3 regions of the Streptomyces sp. NPDC059037 genome follow, and region 1 is predicted to be linked to each of the others. Evidence: riboswitches for the same ligand, from Rfam matches in the RefSeq annotation. Region 1 holds a riboswitch; each other region holds the start of a gene.
The links. Region 1 has a riboswitch for thiamine pyrophosphate ahead of ACFWY6_RS06525 (thiamine ABC transporter substrate binding subunit). Riboswitches for the same ligand answer to the same signal wherever they lie in the genome.

Region 1 (3,270 bases):
CTTCAACCGTCTGAGACACTGGATTCACCATGCCTGTACCCGGAGAACTCACCTTCGTCGCGCCCCGCGGAGCCAAGAAGCCGCCGCGGCATCTCGCCGACCTCACGCCCGCCGAGCGCAAGGAAGCCGTCGCCGCCGCCGGCGAGAAACCGTTTCGCGCCAAGCAGCTCTCGCAGCACTACTTCGCGCGGTACGCGCACGATCCGGAGCAGTGGACCGACATTCCCGCCGGGTCCCGCGGCAAGCTCCAGGAGGCGCTGCTTCCCGAGTTGATGTCCGTGGTGCGGCACATCAGCTGTGACGACGACACCACCCGTAAGACGCTGTGGCGGCTCTTCGACGGGACGCTCGTCGAGTCCGTGCTCATGCGCTATCCGGACCGGGTGACGATGTGCATCTCGTCGCAGGCCGGATGCGGGATGAACTGCCCGTTCTGTGCGACGGGGCAGGCCGGTCTCGACCGGAATCTGTCGACCGCCGAGATCGTGCACCAGATCGTGGACGGGATGCGTGCGCTGAGGGATGGGGAGATCCCCGGTGGGCCCGCGCGGCTGAGCAACATCGTCTTCATGGGGATGGGCGAGCCGCTCGCCAACTACAACCGGGTGATCGGGGCGATCCGCAGGCTGACCGATCCCGAGCCGGACGGTGTCGGGCTCTCGCAGCGCGGCATCACCGTGTCGACCGTCGGGCTCGTGCCCGCCATCCACCGGTTCGCCGACGAGGGCTTCAAGTGCCGCCTCGCGATCTCCCTGCACGCGCCCGACGACGAGCTGCGCGACACCCTCGTACCCGTCAATACGCGGTGGAACGTGCGGGAGGTGCTGGATGCCGGCTGGGAGTACGCGGCCAAGTCCGGGCGCCGGCTTTCCATCGAGTACGCGCTGATCAGGGACATCAACGACCACGCGTGGCGCGGTGACCGGCTCGGGCGGCTGCTCAAGAACAAGCCCGTGCACGTGAACCTGATCCCGCTGAACCCGACGCCGGGCTCGAAGTGGACGGCATCGCGGCCGGAGGACGAGAAGGCCTTCGTGGACGCCATCGCCGCCCATGGGGTGCCTGTCACGGTTCGTGACACCCGTGGCCAGGAGATCGACGGGGCGTGCGGTCAGCTCGCCGCGGCGGAGCGTTAGGCTGGCCGAAACACAACTTCACAGCCGGAACACATCTTCATATTCCGACAGGGGAGCGCCACAGCGCTGAGAGTGCGGCAGCCAAGGACAGGTTGGCCGCAGACCCTCTGAACCTTGCCCGGGTCATTCCGGGTAGGAAGTTCGGACATCACTCAAGCTGTTGCGCCCTGCCCGCGGACCCTTCCGGTCCGTGGGCAGGGCCGCGTCTCTTCCTGGTCACCCCCAGGAGGATTGAATTCAGTGAGCACCACCAAGAAGGTCACGGTCACCGCGGTCGCGGTGACCCTCGGGCTCGTCGCGCTCTCCGCTTGCGGCAGCTCCGACGGCAGCGGCGACAACGCCGCAGACTCCAAGAGCGTCACGCTGGTCAGCCATGACTCCTTCAGCGTCTCCAAGGACGTACTGAAGGAGTTCGAGAAGCGGTCCGGCTACAAGGTCAACGTCCTCAAGGACGGAGACGCGGGCGCCGCCGTGAACAAGGCGATCCTCTCCAAGGACAACCCGCAGGGCGATGTCTTCTTCGGCGTCGACAACACGCTGCTGTCGCGGGCGCTCGACAACGGCCTCTTCCAGTCGTACGAGGCCAAGGGCTCGGACCGGATCGCCTCGCAGTTCCGCGTCGATCAGGACAAGCACCGGGTGACGCCCGTCGACAGCGGCGACATCTGCGTCAACTACGACAAGAAGTACTTCGCCGACAAGAAGCTGGCGCCGCCGAAGTCCTTCGACGATCTGGTCAAGCCTGCCTACAAGAACCTCCTCGTGACCGAGAACGCGTCGACCTCGTCGCCCGGGCTCGGCTTCCTGCTCGGCACCGCCGCCCAGTACGGCGACGACGGCTGGCAGGGCTACTGGAAGAAGCTCAAGGCCAACGGCGTCAAGGTCGTCGACGGCTGGGAGCAGGCCTACAGCGAGGAGTTCTCCGGCTCCACGGGCGGCAAGAAGGCCAAGGGCGACCGGCCGCTCGTCGTCTCCTACGCCTCGTCGCCGCCCGTCGAGGTGCTCTACGCGAAGCCGCAGCCCAAGGAGGCGCCGACCGGCGTCGCGACCGGCACCTGCTTCCGGCAGGTCGAGTACGCGGGTCTGCTCGGCAACGCCAAGAACGAGAAGGGCGGCAAGGCGCTGCTCGACTTCCTGATCAGTACCGAGTTCCAGCAGGACATGCCGCTGAACATGTTCGTGAACCCGGTGCGGGAGGGCGTCGAGCTGCCCGAGCTGTTCGTCAAGCACGGCGTGAAGGTCGACGAGCCGGAGACCATGGCCCCGAAGAAGATCGCCGACAACCGTGATCAGTGGGTCAAGTCGTGGACCTCGCTCGTACTGAAGTAAAGGCCCCCGCTCGTAAGGGGTTCACGCGCGGGAGCGCGGCGCGGCTCGGTCTCATGGCCGTGCCCGTCGCGTTCTTCGCGGTCTTCTTCGCCTATCCGGTCGCCGCGATCGTCGCGCGCGGCCTGAAGGTGGACGGGCAGTGGCAGTTCGGGCGGATCGCGGAGGTCATCGGGCAGTCCGACGTGCGGCACGTGCTGTGGTTCACCACCTGGCAGGCGCTCGCGTCGACCGCGCTCACGCTGCTGATCGCGCTCCCCGGCGCGTATGTCTTCGCGCGCTTCGAGTTCAGGGGCAAGCAGGTGCTCCGGGCCGCCGTCACCGTGCCGTTCGTGCTGCCGACGGTCGTCGTCGGGACCGCGTTCCTCGCCCTGGTCGGGCGCGGGGGGCTGTTCGACGAGATGTGGGGCCTGCGGCTCGACACGACGGTGTGGGCGATTCTGCTCGCGCACGTCTTCTTCAATTACGCCGTCGTCGTACGGACCGTCGGCGGGCTCTGGTCGCAGCTCGATCCGCGCCAGGAGGAGGCCGCGCGGATGCTCGGCGCCTCGCGCTGGAGGGCCTGGCGGACGGTGACGCTGCCCGCGCTCGGCCCCGCGGTCGCGGCGGCCGCGCTGATGGTCTTCCTGTTCACCTTCACCTCCTTCGGCGTCGTACAGATCCTCGGCGGACCCGCGTACTCGACGCTCGAAGTCGAGATCTACCGGCAGACCGCCCAGCTCCTCGACCTGTCGACGGCCGCCGTCCTGACGATCGTGCAGTTCGTGGCGGTCGGTCTGATCCTCGCCGTGCACGCGTGGACCGTGCG
Region 2 (3,270 bases), on a different contig from region 1:
GACCGAGGCGACCAGGCCGATCGAGCCGATCAGGGTGCGCACGATCTCCTCGGCGACCAGCTCGCTGTTGGCCACCGTGCCCACGCTGCTCTGTGCGATCGAGAAGAGCAGGAGCAGCGGCAGCGCGGCGCCGGCGTACGCGAGGACCAGGGTGTTGACCACCGAGGCGATGTGGTCGCGGCCGATGCGGATGCCCGCCCGGTAGAGGCCGCGCCAGCCCATCGTCGGGTTGGCCTGGTGCAGTTCCCAGACCGCGGACGTCTGCGTGACGGTCACGTCGTCGAGGACACCGAGTGAGCCGATGATGACGCCCGCGAGCAGCAGACCGCTCATGTCGATATCCGGGTAAAGGCCGTGGATCAAGCCCGTGTTGTCGTCCGTGTTGCCGCTCAGCGAGGCCCAGCCGATGAAGATCGAGCCGAGCAGTGCGATGAGGACGAGCGAGATCAGCGTGCCGATGACCGCGACCGATGTACGGGCCGTGAGCCCGTGGCACAGATAGAGCGCGATCAGCATGATCGCGCTGGCCCCGACCACCGCCACCACCAGCGGATTCGATCCCTGCAGGATCGCGGGCAGGATGAAGAAGGTCAGCACCAGGAAGCTCAACGCCAGTGCCACCAGGGCCATGACACCGCGCATCCGCCCCACCACGACGACGACGAGGGCGAAGATCCCGGCGAGCAGCGCCATGGGGACGGTGCGGTCCACATCGGTGACCGAGTACTGCAGCGCCTCCGGGGCCTTGGGCTCATAGGCGACCACCACCCGCTGGCCCTCACTCAACTGCCGAGGCGCGTCCGGCTGGACGATCTCGGTGAAGGTGCGGCCCTTGTCCTTTCCGCTGGTCACCTCGACCGTCGCCTTCTTGCACATGCCCTCCGCGCGCGACTGCGCGGTCTGGCCCTCGGCGGTGGAGGTGTCCCCGGTGGGCGGCGGCTGTGAGGCGTTCACGTCCTTGCAGGGCAGCTCCTGCACCTTCGTCACCGTCGCCGACTCGGTTTGCCGGTCGAAGCCGACCCCGGTGCGCTCATGGCCCGGCGCGCCACCGGGCCAGAGCACGACGAGGCCCACGACGACCGCGGTGGCGAAAGGAATCAGCACTGCGGCGATGACCTTGCGCAGATGTTTGGAGACGGGCGCCGCCGGGCCGTGGCTGTGCGAGTGCCCATGCCCGTGGCCGCCCCCGTCGCCACCTCCGTCCCCCCGCCCGTGCCCGTCCCCGGGCGGGGTCGAGAAGGGTGGCTGAGACGGCGGCTCGGACGGCGGGCGGGGCGGCGGCTCTGTGGTGGTCACTGCCCGATCATCGCAAGAACGGAGGGGGCCCTCTGTTCAGCACGCCCGATATGACGCTAGCGTGGGGGCACCTTTGCAAACGCGGGAGCTCGGAGCACCGGGCTGAGAGGGCGCTGACCTCCGTACGAAACGGCACGAATGGTGCCGCTGCCGTACGGGATCCGCTGCGTCGACCGCCGAACCTGTTACCGGGTAATGCCGGCGTAGGGAGTAGGTCTCATGACCACATCGGACGCACGCACGCCTGCCTCGACGCAGAACCAGAGCGACGAGGCCGGAAAGTCCATCGGCTGGCACAAGGCGTATGTCGAGGGCTCACGCCCCGACCTGCGCGTGCCGGTCCGCCAGGTGCACCTCACCAACGGCAAGGCCGTGACCCTGTACGACACTTCGGGGCCGTACACCGACGAGTCCATCGACACCGACGTCCGCAGGGGTCTCGCACCCCTCCGCGAGAACTGGATCATCGCCCGCGGCGACACCGAGGAGTATGTGGGCCGCCCGCCCCGTCCCGAGGACGACGGCATCAAGCACACCTCGCCCCGCGGCGGGCTGAAGAACCTCGACGCGGTCTTCCCCGGCCGTCCCCGCCAGCCGCGCCGCGGCCGTCAGGGCCAGGCGGTCACGCAGCTCGCGTACGCCCGTCGCGGCGAGATCACGCCGGAGATGGAGTTCATCGGGATCCGCGAGAACCTCGACCCCGAGGTCGTGCGCGCGGAGGTCGCCGCGGGCCGCGCGGTGATCCCGGCCAACGTCAACCACCCGGAGATCGAGCCGATGATCATCGGCAAGAAGTTCCTGGTGAAGGTGAACGCCAACATCGGCAACTCCGCGGTCACCTCCTCCATCGAGGAGGAGGTGGACAAGATGACCTGGGCCACCAAGTGGGGCGCCGACACGGTCATGGACCTGTCCACCGGCCGCAACATCCACACCACCCGCGAGTGGGTCCTGCGCAACTCCCCCGTTCCCATCGGCACCGTGCCGCTCTACCAGGCCCTGGAGAAGGTCGACGGCCAGGCCGAGGCGCTGACCTGGGAGATCTACAAGGACACGGTCATCGAGCAGGCCGAGCAGGGCGTGGACTACATGACGGTGCACGCGGGCGTGCGCCTTCCGTACGTCCCGCTCACCGCGCGCCGTAAGACCGGCATCGTCTCGCGCGGCGGCTCGATCATGGCCGCCTGGTGCCTGGCGCACCACAAGGAGAGCTTCCTCTACGAGAACTTCGAGGAGCTCTGCGAGATCCTCGCGGCGTACGACGTGACGTACTCGCTCGGCGACGGCCTGCGCCCCGGATCGATCGCGGACGCCAACGACGAGGCGCAGTTCGCCGAGTTGAAGACCCTCGGGGAACTCAACACGATCGCCAAGCGTCACAACGTACAGACGATGATCGAGGGCCCCGGTCACGTCCCGATGCACAAGATCAAGGAGAACATCGACCTCCAGCAGGAGATCTGCGAGGAGGCGCCGTTCTACACGCTCGGCCCGCTGACCACGGACATCGCGCCCGCCTACGACCACATCACCTCCGGCATCGGCGCCGCGATGATCGGCTGGTGGGGCACGGCGATGCTCTGCTACGTCACGCCCAAGGAGCACCTGGGCCTGCCGAACAGGGACGACGTGAAGACGGGCGTCATCACGTACAAGATCGCGGCGCACGCGGCGGACCTCGCCAAGGGGCACCCGGGCGCGCAGGACTGGGACGACGCGCTCTCGGACGCGCGCTTCGAGTTCCGCTGGGAGGACCAGTTCAACCTGGCCCTCGACCCGGTCACCGCACGGGAGTTCCACGACGAGACGCTGCCGGCCGAGCCCGCGAAGACGGCGCACTTCTGCTCGATGTGCGGGCCGAAGTTCTGCAGCATGAAGATCTCGCAGGACATCCGCCGACAGCACGGCGGTGACCTGGCGCAGGACGAGATCGAGGCGGGCATGGAGCAGAAGTCCAAGGAGTTCGCCGCGGCG
Region 3 (3,270 bases), on a different contig from region 1:
CAGGAGAAGACGCCTCGGCGAAATGCCGCCGCGGAATCCGCCCCGCCCTAAAGGCCAGGCGCCCCGCGTCGACGCCGTGCCGCATGGCCTCCGCCATGAGCACCGGCTCCTGCGCCCGCGTCACGGCCGAGGCGAGCATCACACCCGCGCACCCCAGCTCCATCGCGAGCGCCGCGTCGGACGCCGTGCCCGCCCCCGCGTCCAGAATCACCGGCACGCGCGCGTGCTCGACGATCAGCTGGAAGTTGTGCGGGTTGCGGATCCCGAGCCCGGAGCCGATGGGCGACCCGAGCGGCATGATCGCCGCGCAGCCCACGTCCTCCAGCTTCCGGGCGAGGACCGGGTCGTCGTTCGTGTACGGAAGGACCGTGAAGCCGTCGTCGACCAGGGTCTCGGCGGCGTCGATGAGCTCGATCGGATCGGGGAGCAGGGTGCGCTCGTCCGCGATGACCTCCAGCTTCACCAGATCCGTGCCGAGCGCCTCCCGGGCGAGCCGGGCGGTCAGGACGGCCTCGCCCGCGGTGAAGCAGCCCGCCGTGTTCGGAAGGACCCGGATGCCGAGCCTGCCGAGCACGGAGAGCACCGAGCCCTGTACGCCGGGATCGAGGCGGCGCATCGCGACCGTGGTCAGCTCCGTCCCGGAGGCGACGAGTGACCGCTCGAGCACGTCGAGGCTGGGCGCACCGCCCGTACCCATGATCAGTCGTGAGGAGAGCGTGAGCCCGCCGATGACGAAGGGGTCGTCTGCCATGTCGGTTCAGCCTCCTTGGACGGCGGTGAGCACTTCGACGCGGTCGCCGTCGGCGAGCGCCGTGGTGGACCACCGCGCGCGCGGGACGACGGTTTCGTTGAGCGCCGCGGCGACGCCGGACGGGGCCGCGGTGAGCGTGGCGACCAGGGACTCGAGCGTGGTGCCCGCGGCCACCTCGCGGACTTCTCCGTTGACTGAGACGGCTGAGTGGGTCATGCGGGCTGCTCCATGAGGGACTGTGCCGAGGGTGTCGTCGCGAACCGGCGGGGGGTGAACGCCCGTGCGTCGTCGGGCAGTTCACCGGTGACCAGGGCGTGCGCCATGACGTCGCCGGTGACGGGCGTCAGCAGGACGCCGTTGCGGTAGTGGCCGGTGGCCAGCTGGAGGCCGGGCAGGGCGGTGGGGCCGAGCATCGGCGCGTTGTCGGGGGAGCCGGGGCGCAGTCCCGCGCGGGTCTCGGTCAGCGGCAGTTCCGTGATGCCCGGTACGAGTTCGTGGGCGTCCCGAAGCAGCTCGTACACGCCGCCCGCGGTGACCGTCGTGTCCCAGCCGAGCTCCTCGCTGGTGGCGCCGACCACCAGCTCGCCGTTCTCGCGCGGCACCAGATAGACCTGGCTGCCCCGGACCACGGCGCGCACTGTACGGCTCAGGAACGGCGCGTGGCGCTCCGGCACCGTAAGCCGCAGCACTTGCCCCTTGACCGGGCGAACGGGCGGCAGAACCCCCTCAGGGACCCCTGTGAGGCGTCCGCTGAGGCTGCCCGCGGCCAGCACGGTCCGGTCGGCCTCCAGGGCGGCGCCGTCGGCGAGGACGACACCGGTGGCCCGGTCGCGTACGACCGTCAGGCGCTCCGCCCACGCCCGGTGGAAGACCACGCCGGCCCGCTCGCACGCCACCAGGAGCGCCGCGGCGAGCCTGCGCGGGTCGACCTGGTGGTCGCCGTCCACACGGAGCCCGCCGCGCACGCCGGGCGCGAGCATCGGTTCGAGTCGGCGGCACTCGCGCCCGCTCAGCCACTCCGATGCAAGCCCCGACTGGCGCTGAAGGGCGTGCAGTTCGCGCAGATGGGCGCGGTCGTCGGAGTCCAGCGCGACGGCGAGCGTGCCGCAGGCGCGGTAGCCGAGATCGCGGCCGCTCGCCTCCGTCAGCTCCTGCGCGAACGCCGGATAGCGCTTCGCGGAGGCCAGATTCAGGCCGAGCAGCGTCTGCTCGCCGTAGTGGAGCTCGGTGACCGCGGCCAGCATGCCCGCGGCGACCTGCGCCGCGCCGCCGCCCGGCTCGGGGTCCACGACCGCCACGGACAGGCCGCGCTGCGCCGCCCGCCAGGCCGTGACCAGGCCGATGATGCCGCCCCCGACGACGAGGACGTCCGTCGTCGCATGGGGTGGTGTACGTGGATGCATGGGTGTCCAGCCCCTCCCTTCGCCGGCATGACCCGGATCAGGTTCGTACGGTCGGAGGCCGTCCCAGCCTCCCTCTCAGCCCGGTGCGTCCGGGCTCCCGCGAGTGCTCTGCACCGGCCACCCTAGCCCGTCGTGTCCGGTGGCAGTAGGGGGAGCTGTCCGGGTATGGGCGGTGACGGTGTGTCAGAGATCTCCTCGTCGCGCCCTGAAGTCGGCGTCCTGTGCCGCCCTACAGTGATCGGGTGAGCGAGCAGCAGAGGCAGGCAGAGCGCCAGGTCGTCATCGTCGGCGCGGGGATGGCCGGGGTGCAGACCGCCGTGGCCCTGCGCGATCAGGGGTTCACCGGTGCGGTCACCCTCATCGGGGCGGAACCCCATCAGCCGTACGACAGGCCGCCGCTGTCCAAGGCCGTGCTGCTCGGCAAGGCGGAGGGCTCCGCCTTCGACGTCGACTTCGAGGCGCTGGGCATCGAGCTGAGCCTGGGCCACGAGGTCACGGGCGTCCGCCCGGCGGACCACGAGCTCGACACCGCTTCGGGGCCGGTTCCCTACGACGCCCTCGTCATCGCGACCGGCGCCGAGCCGATCCTGCTGCCGGGCGCCTCCGGAGTCCCCGGCGTACATCTGCTGCGCACCCTGGACGACGCCGAACGGCTGCGCCCGGTGCTCGCCGAGCAGCACGACATCGTGGTCGTCGGGGCGGGCTGGATCGGCGCCGAGTTCGCCACCGCCGCGCGAGAGGCGGGCTGCGCGGTCACCGTGGTCGAGGCCGCCGAGCGGCCGCTCGCGGGGGCGCTGCCCGCCGAGGTCGCGGCGCCGATGACCGCCTGGTACGCGGACTCCGGGGCCGAACTGCGCACCCACGCGCGCGTGGAGCGCGTCGAGCCCGGCACCGTCTTCCTGGACGACGGCACCCGGCTGCCCGCCGGCGCGGTCGTCGTCGGCATCGGCGCCCGGCCCGCCACGCAGTGGCTCGCGGACTCCGGGATCGCCCTCGGCGCCCACCGGGAGGTCGTCGCCGACGACCACCTGAGGACCTCGGAACCGGACGTGTACGCGGTCGGGGACTGCTCCTCCTTCCCTTCGGGAAGGTATGGCGAGCGTCTCCTCGTCCACC

Region 2: another riboswitch for thiamine pyrophosphate. It lies ahead of thiC (phosphomethylpyrimidine synthase ThiC); the one in region 1 lies ahead of ACFWY6_RS06525 (thiamine ABC transporter substrate binding subunit).
Region 3: another riboswitch for thiamine pyrophosphate. It lies ahead of thiO (glycine oxidase ThiO); the one in region 1 lies ahead of ACFWY6_RS06525 (thiamine ABC transporter substrate binding subunit).

What each region holds. Positions count from the first base shown of each region.
Region 1 covers NZ_JBHYIG010000018.1:47,540-50,809, forward strand. The annotation lists gene rlmN (23S rRNA (adenine(2503)-C(2))-methyltransferase RlmN) at 30-1,136, shown strand; TPP riboswitch at 1,176-1,293, shown strand; gene ACFWY6_RS06525 (thiamine ABC transporter substrate binding subunit) at 1,377-2,465, shown strand; gene ACFWY6_RS06530 (ABC transporter permease) at 2,441-3,270, shown strand, end outside.
Region 2 covers NZ_JBHYIG010000027.1:49,482-52,751, reverse strand. The annotation lists partial or broken gene ACFWY6_RS08885 (YibE/F family protein) at 1-1,296, opposite strand, end outside; TPP riboswitch at 1,368-1,523, shown strand; gene thiC (phosphomethylpyrimidine synthase ThiC) at 1,516-3,270, shown strand, end outside.
Region 3 covers NZ_JBHYIG010000075.1:11,958-15,227, reverse strand. The annotation lists gene ACFWY6_RS17845 (thiazole synthase) at 1-751, opposite strand, end outside; gene thiS (sulfur carrier protein ThiS) at 758-967, opposite strand; gene thiO (glycine oxidase ThiO) at 964-2,154, opposite strand; TPP riboswitch at 2,152-2,265, opposite strand; gene ACFWY6_RS17830 (NAD(P)/FAD-dependent oxidoreductase) at 2,451-3,270, shown strand, end outside.